DNA from 3 places in the Cupriavidus alkaliphilus genome. Region 1 is predicted to be linked to each of the others. Evidence: predicted binding sites of a transcription regulator. Region 1 holds the regulator's gene; each other region holds the start of a gene.
What was found. The regulator sigma-54, encoded in region 1, starts transcription at its own class of promoters, with help from an activator protein. The targets are predictions, from matches to a motif close to TGGCANGNAANCTGCTTT.

Region 1 (3,272 bases):
GTTCCATGCGGTATGGCTGGTAAGGCGGTGTTCGAAGCGCGTGGCGCTTCCCCGGTCTGGTGCCGGCCCGCTCCGGGGGGAATCAGTGGATCAGGGATGCCATGCGATCAGCAGTTCGTGCACGGCATCGGGCGTAGGGAGGGTCGCCAGGCCCTCGCGCATGTCGCGATCCGACAGCAGTTGCGCGATCTCGGACAAGATTTCCAGGTGCTGCTGCGTGGCCTGTTCGGGCACCAGCAAGAAGATCAGCAGCGAAACCGGCTTGCCGTCCGGCGATTCGAACGGAATCGGCTCGGCCAGTCGCATGAACGCGGCCAGGGGCTGCTTCAGGCCCTTGATGCGCCCGTGCGGGATCGCCACGCCGGCGCCCAGTCCGGTCGAGCCCAGCGACTCGCGCGCGAACAGGTTGTCGGTGACGATGGCGCGCGCCACGCCATGGTTGTTCTCGAAGAGGAGCCCGGCCTGCTCGAACACACGTTTCTTGCTGGTGACGCTGACGTCGAGGGTGATGTTGCCGGGTGGCAGCAATTTGGCCAAACGATTCATGGGCGATGCGCAGGATTTCAGTTAGCGGGCGGATCGTTCCGCCGGGCAGCGTCTGGCTCCCTCACCGCTGCCGGCGCGGGGGAAGACGTCCGGCCCATTATAGAGCAGCGACTACCCTTGCATTGTGCGGTGCAGCGCGGGCAGGCGCGGCCACGATTTCTCTCTCTTTGTATGGCGCAGCATACACCTTGGCGCTGCGCTTGCGAACCTTTCGGGCTTCCATGCATGGCAAGGTTTGCTCCGCTGCCACAGCCCGCACAGCGCCAGGGCGCAAAAAAGCCGCGCTTCGCGGCGCGGCTTGCCTGTGGAATCCTGGTTCAGCAGCCCTCTGCGGGGCTGCCGGGCACGGGTTTATTGCTGCATTTGCGCTGCGGCCATCTGGTACTTGACCGCTTCGCGGTCGTGGCCTTGCACGCGATCCTTGTAGCGAATCACCTGACGGTCCAGCTTGTCGACGAGTGCGTCGATCGCCGCATACAGGTCTTCGTGATGCGCCTCGACAAAGATGTCCTTGCCCTTTAGATGCAGATTGATTTCCGCGTACTGACGCCGGTCCTTTTCCTTGTGATTGTCGACAGAGAGCAGCACGCTAACGCCAATGACTTGATCGAAATGCCTGACGATTCGCTCCAGCTTCGTTTCCACGTACTCACGCAGAGGGGGCGTGATGTCCAGGTGGTGTCCACTGATCTTGAAGTTCATAGCGCTTCTCCTTCTGAAAGAGCCTCACCAGGCAGGCGGTGGGCTCGGCTACAAAGACTTGCGGAGATTGACTGCGGGGATTTTCAAGGCTTCACGATACTTGGCGACCGTGCGGCGTGCGACAACGAAGCCCTGTTCGCCCAGCAGTTCGGCGATGCGACTGTCGGAAAGGGGATTCCTCGGGTCTTCGGCTCCTATCAGTTGCTTGATCAAGGCGCGGATGGCCGTTGATGAAGCCGCGCCACCGGTTTCGGTGGACACGTGGCTGCCAAAGAAGTACTTCAGTTCGAAAGTACCCATCGGCGTAGCCATATATTTATTGGTCGTCACCCGGGAGATGGTTGACTCGTGTAAACCCAGTGTATCGGCAATCTCCCGCAAAACCAAGGGGCGCATGGCGATTTCACCGTGGGTGAAAAAGTTCTTTTGACGCTCGACAATGGCCTGCGAGACACGCAGGATGGTGTCGAACCTTTGCTGGATATTCTTGATCAGCCAGCGTGCTTCCTGCAGCTTCTGCTGCAGCCCGGCGGTACCGGTCTCGCCTTTGGCGCCACGCAGGATCTGTGCGTACATATCGTTGATGCGCAGCCTCGGCATCACATCCGGATTGAGCTGCGCGATCCAGCCGCCGCCGCTCTTGCGCACGAACACATCAGGCACAACGAAATCGGCCTCCGGACGGCTGTACGCATGGCCCGGGTAGGGCGCCAGCGAGCGGATCAGGTCATGCGCGGCCTTGAGTGCGACCTCATCGACCTGCAGGGCCTTCTTCAGCCGCGTGTAGTCGCGTACCGCCAGCAGTTCCAGGTGATGGGTGACGATGGTCAGCGCGAGTTCGCGCTGCGGGTGCGTCAGGCGGCGCAATTGCAGCGCCAGGCATTCGGCCGCGTTGCGCGCGCCCACACCAGGCGGATCGAAGCTCTGCAGCAGCGTCAGGATGGCGTGGACTTCGTCGGGGTCGAACTCGAGTTCTTCGGGCAGCTCCGCGCAGATCTCTTCGAGCGAGGCGCTAAGGTAGCCATCGTCATCGAGCGATTCGATCAGGAAGATGGCGAGTCCCTTGTCGCGCGCCGAGATCTTCAGCGGTGTCAGCTGCTCCATCAGGTATTCGCGCAGCGTGGGCTCGGCATCGCGCAGCTGCATCGGCGTCTTTTCGTCCTCGTCGCCTTGCGGGCGGCGGGCGAAATCGTCCAGGCTCCAGTCGCCGTTGCCGTAGTCGTCGCCGCTGCTGTTGTCGCCGTAGCTGTCATCGGCGCCGCCTTCGGCGCGCGCGTCGCCATTGCCCTGGGGCTCGGCGGGGGCGGGCGCGGGCGCGCTCTGGACGTTGACCGAGCCATCGGCCGCCACGCGCAGCGGGCTTTCGATCCAGTCGTTCTCCCGCTCGAGCAGCGGGTTTTCCGTCAGCGCCTGTTCGACTTCCTGCTGCAGTTCCAGCGTGGAAAGCTGCAGCAGCCGGATCGACTGTTGCAGCTGCGGGGTCAGTGCCAGGTGCTGGGAGAGGCGGAGCTGTAGCGACGGTTTCATGCGACCTATTTTATGCGCATCTTTCCGATGTTGGAACGGAAATTGCTATCGCTGATGCGCCGTGATCGCCGCTGGCTCTCCCTGCCATGCGGCCATGGCGGCCCGTGCGGGGCCGCCGACTTGTCACATGCGGAAGTTCTCGCCCAGATAGACGCGCCGCACGGCGTCATTGGCGATGATGTCTTCGGGCTGGCCCGCGGCCAGCACCGTGCCTTCGCTGATGATGTAGGCGTGATCGCAGATGCCGAGCGTCTCGCGCACGTTGTGGTCGGTGATCAGCACGCCGATATTGCGCGCCTTGAGGAAGCTGACGATGCGCTGGATCTCGCCCACGGCGATCGGGTCCACGCCGGCAAAGGGCTCGTCCAGCAGGATGAAGCGCGGCGATGACGCCAGTGCGCGCGCGATTTCCACGCGGCGGCGCTCGCCGCCGGACAGCGACAGCGCCGGATTGTTGCGCAGGTGCGCGATCTGCAGGTCGTCGAGCAGGGCATCCA
Region 2 (3,272 bases), on a different contig from region 1:
CGGTGGCGTAGGAGACCACCAGGGTCTTGAGGTTGTCGAAGGTAGAGGCGTCCATCGGCGTATTCCTTTCGTGTTGGTGTAACCGGCCAGCCGCCGGCCCAACATCCCCCGAACCAGCCGGCTGCGGCGTGCGAGCCCCTGCGCGTTGCGCGCAATTCCCGGGCACGGCAATTATTGAGAGGCCGTGCGTGGAAGTGCAAGCAAATAATTGTTAAGACAAGCCGCCTTGCACGGCCCGTCTGTTTAGATCGGAAAGGCGCTGGCGGGTATTACCAGTTGGTTTCGCGCTCGGGGGTGGCGGAAATCCGGTGCAGCGTCAGGTCGGCGCCGTTGAACTCGCCCTCGGCGTCGAGGCGGATGCCCACCAGCCGCTTCAGCGTGCCATAGACCAGCGTGCCGCCGGCCAGCGCCACCACGATGCCCAGCAAGGTGCCGAGCAACTGCGCGCCGAGCGACACCCCGCCAAGGCCTCCCAGCGCCTTCGCGCCGAAGATGCCCGCGGCGATGCCGCCCCAGGCGCCGCACAGCCCGTGCAGCGGCCACACGCCCAGCACGTCGTCGATATGCCATTTGTTTTGCGCCAGCGTGAACATATAGACGAACAGCGCGCCCGCCACGGCGCCGGTGACCAGCGCGCCCAACGGATGCATCAGGTCCGAGCCCGCGCATACCGCCACCAGGCCGGCCAGCGGCCCGTTGTAGACGAAGCCCGGATCGTTGCGTCCGGCCAGCCAGGCGGCCAGCGTGCCGCCGGCCATCGCCATCAGCGAATTGATCGCCACCAGGCCGCTGATCTTGTCGACGGTCTGCGCGCTCATCACGTTGAAGCCGAACCAGCCCACCGCCAGAATCCAGGCGCCCAGCGCCAGGAACGGGATGTTCGAGGGCGGATGCGCGCTGATGCGGCCATCCTTCTGGTAGCGGCCGCGGCGCGCGCCCAGCAGCAGCACCGCCGGCAGGGCAATCCAGCCGCCCAGCGCATGCACCACCACCGAACCGGCAAAGTCGTGGAACGGCGCGCCGGTCACGCGCGCGATCCAGTCCTGCACGCCGAAGCGCTGGTTCCATACCATGCCCTCGAAAAACGGGTAGACAAAACCCACCAGCACGAAGGTGGCGACCAGCTGGGGATTAAAGCGGGAGCGTTCGGCAATACCGCCGGAGATAATCGCCGGAATCGCCGCGGCAAAGGTCGCCAGGAAAAAGAACTTGACCAGTTCATAACCGTTCTTCTGGGCCAGCGTTTCGGCGCCGGAAAAGAACTGCACCCCATAGGCAATGGTGTAGCCGATAAAGAAATAAGCGATGGTGGAGACCGCGAAATCCACCAGGATCTTTACCAGCGCATTGACCTGGTTCTTCTTGCGCACCGTGCCGAGTTCGAGGAACGCAAAGCCGGCGTGCATGGCCAGCACCATGATGGCGCCGAGCAGGATAAACAGCGCGTCGGTGCCGGTCTTCCAGTTGTCCATAGTGACCTCATGCTCAAAATGGGCGCACCAGTATGCAAAAAGCGTTCCACAAACGGCTGCATCCTGGTGCCGCTTGCACCGTGCCGGGTAAAACCCCGCACCGGCATGCCGCACGTGGCCCGATTCCGTGGGAGCCGCCGCCGTCGGGACGCTGCCGCCAGCGGGGCGCCCCGCGCCAGAATGGCGCCGGCAAGGTGCGGCGGGCGATCCGTTATGGTGCGTCGCCCCATTTGAGGGAATCTGTCCTATGCTGTTTAGCTTTGAGGGCGCGATTTCGGGCGCCCGGTCCCGGCGCGGCTGCGGCCCGGTAAAATGCGGCGCCTGGCAAGCGCGAACAGCAGTGGAAATTGCCCGCTAACCGGCCTCAAGCAAGGATTTGCGGGTTTTTTTGTCGCATTGGTGCCACTGGGGATTGCTCAACGCGCGACGGGCAGATTAGACTGCGCCGATCGATGGCCTGCCGCGAGGCACGCACATCGGTGACGACGACCAACAAGGGAAATCAGCCATGAATAAAGGTGAACTGGTATCGGCCATCGCCGCGGAAGCAGAATTGAGCAATGCCGCCGCCGAGCGTGCGCTCAACGCAGCGCTGGACAGTATCAAGAAGGCAGTGGCAAAGGGCGATTCTGTAACGCTGGTGGGTTTTGGCAGCTTCAGCGCCGGCAAGCGCGCTGCCCGTACCGGCCGCAATCCGCGCACCGGCGAAACCATCAAGATTCCGGCCGCCAAGACGGTCAAGTTCTCGGCAGGCCAGGGTTTCAAGGACGCCGTGAACAAGAAAAAGTAAGCAGTTTGCGTCCATAGCGAAAGAAGCGGCCTGGCAGGCCGCTTTTTTTATGCGCCGCGCCCGCCGGCAACGGCGCGGCGATCCGGGTTAAACTGCCGGCGCCCGCAGCCGGCAATCCCGCCCCCGCAATCTTCGTATCCCGCATCATGAATGACCTGTCCCACCAGCTTTCCATGACCGTGCTGATGACGCCGGACATGGCCAACTTCTCCGGCAACGTCCACGGCGGCACCATCCTCAAGTACCTGGACATGGTGGCGTATGCCTGCGCCAGCCGCTACGCCGGCCGCTACGTGGTCACGCTGTCGGTGGACCAGGTGGTGTTCCGCCAGCCCATCCACGTTGGCGAGCTGGTGACCTTCCTGGCATCGGTCAACTACACCGGCCGCAGTTCGATGGAGATCGGCATCAAGGTGGTGACCGAGAACATCCGCAGCAAGCTGGTGCGCCATACCAACAGCTGCTACTTCACCATGGTGGCGGTGGACGACAACGGCACCCCCGCCGAGGTGCCGCCGCTGGAGCCGCGCGACGAGGTCGAGCGCCAGCGCTTTGCCGCCGCGCAGCAGCGCCGCGCGCTGCGCCAGGAAATGGAAAAGCGCCACGGCGACATCAAGTCGTCGGTGAACTGACTGCCGATGCCCAGCGATACCATGAAGTGCTACCACCGAATCGTTCGCACCCTGCTGGCCGCCAGCTGCGTGGCCGCCGCCGCGGGTGCCAGTGCCGAGGAGATCGGCAGCGTCAGCACCAATTTCCGCATGACCGGCTCCGACAAGGTCGTGATCGAAGCCTATGACGACCCGCAGGTGGACGGCATTACCTGCTACGTGTCGCGCGCCCGCACCGGCGGCATCAAGGGCCAGCTTGGCATGGCGGAAGACCCGCCCGAGGCCTCGATCGCGTGCCGGCAGGTGGGGCCGATCGGCTTCAAGGCGCCGATCAAGCAGCAGGACAATGTCTTTTCCGAGCGCATGTCGATCCTGTTCAAGGCGCTGCACGTGGTGCGC
Region 3 (3,272 bases), on a different contig from region 1:
GATTTAAGGCGTCGTCGCTGGCTTGCTGAATTTCAGCACTTCGTCAGAGATCTTCTTGAAGGCATCGTCGAGATTGCCACCAAGCGAACTGACAGTACCGACAATGGCCAACGCGATGAGTCCCGCGATCAGCCCATATTCAATAGCGGTTGCCCCGCGCTCATCCTTAATAAAGCGTGCAATGAGTCGTTTCATGATTTTTGACACTCCCGAGTGATCTGATGCCGCGATCACGCTTCCCCCGTTCGATTTATCACGGTGCTCTGGTGGCCCGCTCTTTTATCGACTATTCACGCTTGCTGCGCCTTTTTTATAAGACATGGTATGTCTCAACCATACCCCTCCCTCGGGTGATAGTAATGACCCGAAGGGGTTAAAGCACCCGTTTGAAACGACCCGGTACGTGCCGGGGCCGTTGCTTTCCAAAGCGCTGGCGGGCCGGCGCAAACCGGCCCGCAGTCTGGCCACGCAAGCATTTCGGCCGCGCCGCCAGATCGAATAAAAAGATGCGCTGCGACGGGGTGATGAGCGACAGCGCACCGTGAAAACACCTATGCGGGTTGAGACATTTCAGTGGTGGAGCAGCCCGCCCAGGATCGGCAGTTGCGGCTTGCTGTCGCCGCCGCCCGAGCCGCCACCGGCGCTGCCGCCGACACCGCCCTTGATGCCGCCGACCAGACCCGTGACCGGCGCCAGCAGCGCACCGACCGGGCCCAGCGCGCCGCCGCCACCGGCACCGCCATCGCCGCTGCCGGGCTTGACCAGCGGCAGGCTGCCGAGCAGGCCGCCGAGCGCATTGCCGCCGTGGCTGCCATCGCCGCCCTGGCCGTTGCCGGCCAGCGGCAAGTTGCTCAACAGGCCGCCCAGCGGGTTGCCGCCGGTCTGGCCGTTGCCGTTGACCAGCACGCCGACCGCGGCAACGGTCTTGCCGGTCTCGGTCACCACGCCGCCGAGCGGTGCGACCACCGGGGCCTGCGTGTTGCTGAGCATGCTGCCGCCGGTGGCCACCGTATTGCCCACCTTGTAAAGCAGGCCGTCGACCGGTCCGCCCAGGCGCGTGGCCGCGCCCAGCGTCTGGGTGCCGTCGGTGACCTTGCTGGTCAACGGCACGATGACCTTGCTGAGCGAGTTGGTGACCTGCGCGACGGCGCCATCGGACAGCACCGTCTGCAGCTTGTCGCCGCCGCCCTGCACCGCTGTGCCGACCTTTGCGACCAGGCCGCCCACCGGCGTGGTCAGCGGTGCCAGCGGCGCCAGCTTCTCGGTGCCCAGGCCCTTCACCAGCGCACCGCCGCTGACCACGGCGTCGCCCACTTCGCGCACGACGTTGCCGGTGCTGGACACGGTCACGCCGAGCGGGTTGTCGACCGAGCCCATCTGCCCGAGTCCGTCCCGCACGCCGGAGCCGAGCGCGCCGACCGCTTCGCCCGCATTGACCACCACGCCGCCCGCGCCCTTGCGTGCGTCGGTGGGCAGCAGCGGCAGCGGTGCATCCTGGATCGACTTGCCGATCTCGCTGACGGCGTTGCCCGCTGCCACCACGGTATTGCCGGCGCCTTCGGTGACCTTGGCAGTCGGCGTGGTTTGCGCGGCGGCCGGCGGCGGCGGCGTGACCGGCGTATCGGCGCCGCCGCCGCTGGGCTGCGGATTGGCGCCGCTGCCGCTGCCACTCGACGAACAGCCTGCCATCAGCAAGGCAAGCGCGGCGACGCCTGCCGCGGCCAGCGAAGTCATGGAATGCGGTGCGGAATGCTTGGTCTTCATTGTCCTTCTCCTGTCTGGTTGGCCACGGCGCAGCCGGGCCGTCTTTTCTTGTGAGCCGCATGGAATGCCGACGAGCCCCCCGGTTGTCCCGCTTTGTTCGACCGGCCTGCCATCCCCATCAGCCATGGCACACGGTGGAACGCGAAATCGTCGGCGCGTCGGGAGAGGAAATGGCAAGGCCCGTGCCAGCGCTGCAAGGTACGCGGGCGCACCGACCGGCGGGCTGCTTGCATGCCTTGCGCGGCGCGGGTTGCAGCCGAATCGGAATGACAGCGGCACACACGCTGGCAGCGCCGCGGCCGGGTCAGAACGTGTTACGTGCTACGTAACGTGTTCCGCGCAGGCGGGAACACGCCGCGGCGGCGCGCGCGGCGCGCGCCGGCCGGCGACGCACCCCATCGCCCACGCTGTTTTTGTTCCCCGCTCACGCCACACGTTACGTAACGCGTAACGCGCCAACCGCTTCGCGCAAGCGCTCGCGCAACGCTCGCGGCGTTTTCCCCGACCAGCGCGCAGGCCGCATGGCGCAAGGCTTCGCGGGCGCCATACCCGACTTCGGCGGGGTCTGTGCGGTAGCGCGCTAAAAGGCTGGCATACCGATTGCGCCATCACCGTCACCGCAGCACGCAGAAGGACGAACGCGTTGCGCGGCCGAGCGATTAAACGACGGGAATGAAGGAACAGATCATGCGCAAACAACAACTCGCCGTCACGGCACTCCTCGCAACCCTGCTGGCCCTAGGTGGCTGCGCCAGCGGCAGCGGCTCGACGTCGATGGGCACCAGCGACACAGCGGGCACGAACGGCGGTACCAATGGTGGCGGTACCAGCGGCGGCACTGGCGGCGGCTCCGGGGGAACCGGTGGCGGCACCGACCTGGCCGGTGGCGGTACCGGTGGCACGGGTGGCGGCACTGGAGGCACGGGCGGCGGCACCGGCGGCAATGGCGGAAACACCGGCGGCAATACCGGCGGCGGCGAGACTCCCACCGCGCTGACCCCGACCGCCACGGTGATCAACAATGCCGGCACGGTGCTGGGCAATACGGGCAGCACCGTCAGCGACCTCGGCAACCAGCTTGGCAACGCCAACCTGCCGCTGGTACCGGGCCAGACCCAGAGCGGGCTGGGCGGCGTGGTGGCGGCGACCGGCGATGCCGTCGGCGCGCTGGCCACGGGCCTGCAATCCGGGCTGGGCAGCATGCCCAATTCGACCAACCCGGTCGGCACCACTGTCGCCAGCACCGGCAACGTGGTCACCGAACTGGGCAAGGCGGTGACCAGCGCCGGCACGGCGGTGAGCGGCCTGGGCACCGGCCAGCTGGCACCGCTGGCGCCGCTGACTTCACCGCTGGGCGCGGTGGTCGGCACGCTGGGCAATACCGTGAGCAACACGGGCGGGACGCTGACCTCGGTATTGTCGAGCGGTGCGGTCGAGCAGGTAACCATCACCACCAGCAAGCTGATCGTGCCGATCACCTCGCAGCTGACCAGCACGACGCAATCGCT

Region 2: the regulator sigma-54 is predicted to act here: its motif matches at 1,504-1,521, upstream of FHX60_RS08520 (ammonium transporter).
Region 3: the regulator sigma-54 is predicted to act here: its motif matches at 1,935-1,952, upstream of FHX60_RS17795 (collagen-like triple helix repeat-containing protein).

What each region holds. Positions count from the first base shown of each region.
Region 1 is NZ_JACHWE010000004.1:52,232-55,503, forward strand. It holds gene hprK (HPr(Ser) kinase/phosphatase) at 1-7, opposite strand, end outside; gene FHX60_RS15125 (PTS sugar transporter subunit IIA) at 91-546, opposite strand; gene hpf (ribosome hibernation-promoting factor, HPF/YfiA family) at 898-1,248, opposite strand; gene FHX60_RS15135 (RNA polymerase factor sigma-54) at 1,297-2,775, opposite strand; gene lptB (LPS export ABC transporter ATP-binding protein) at 2,899-3,272, opposite strand, start outside.
Region 2 is NZ_JACHWE010000002.1:427,541-430,812, forward strand. It holds gene FHX60_RS08515 (mechanosensitive ion channel family protein) at 1-55, opposite strand, end outside; gene FHX60_RS08520 (ammonium transporter) at 270-1,472, opposite strand; gene FHX60_RS08525 (HU family DNA-binding protein) at 1,981-2,262, shown strand; gene FHX60_RS08530 (acyl-CoA thioesterase) at 2,409-2,894, shown strand; gene FHX60_RS08535 (CreA family protein) at 2,916-3,272, shown strand, end outside.
Region 3 is NZ_JACHWE010000005.1:24,301-27,572, reverse strand. It holds gene FHX60_RS17800 (Flp family type IVb pilin) at 4-195, opposite strand; gene FHX60_RS17795 (collagen-like triple helix repeat-containing protein) at 571-1,764, opposite strand; gene FHX60_RS17790 (collagen-like triple helix repeat-containing protein) at 2,452-3,272, shown strand, end outside.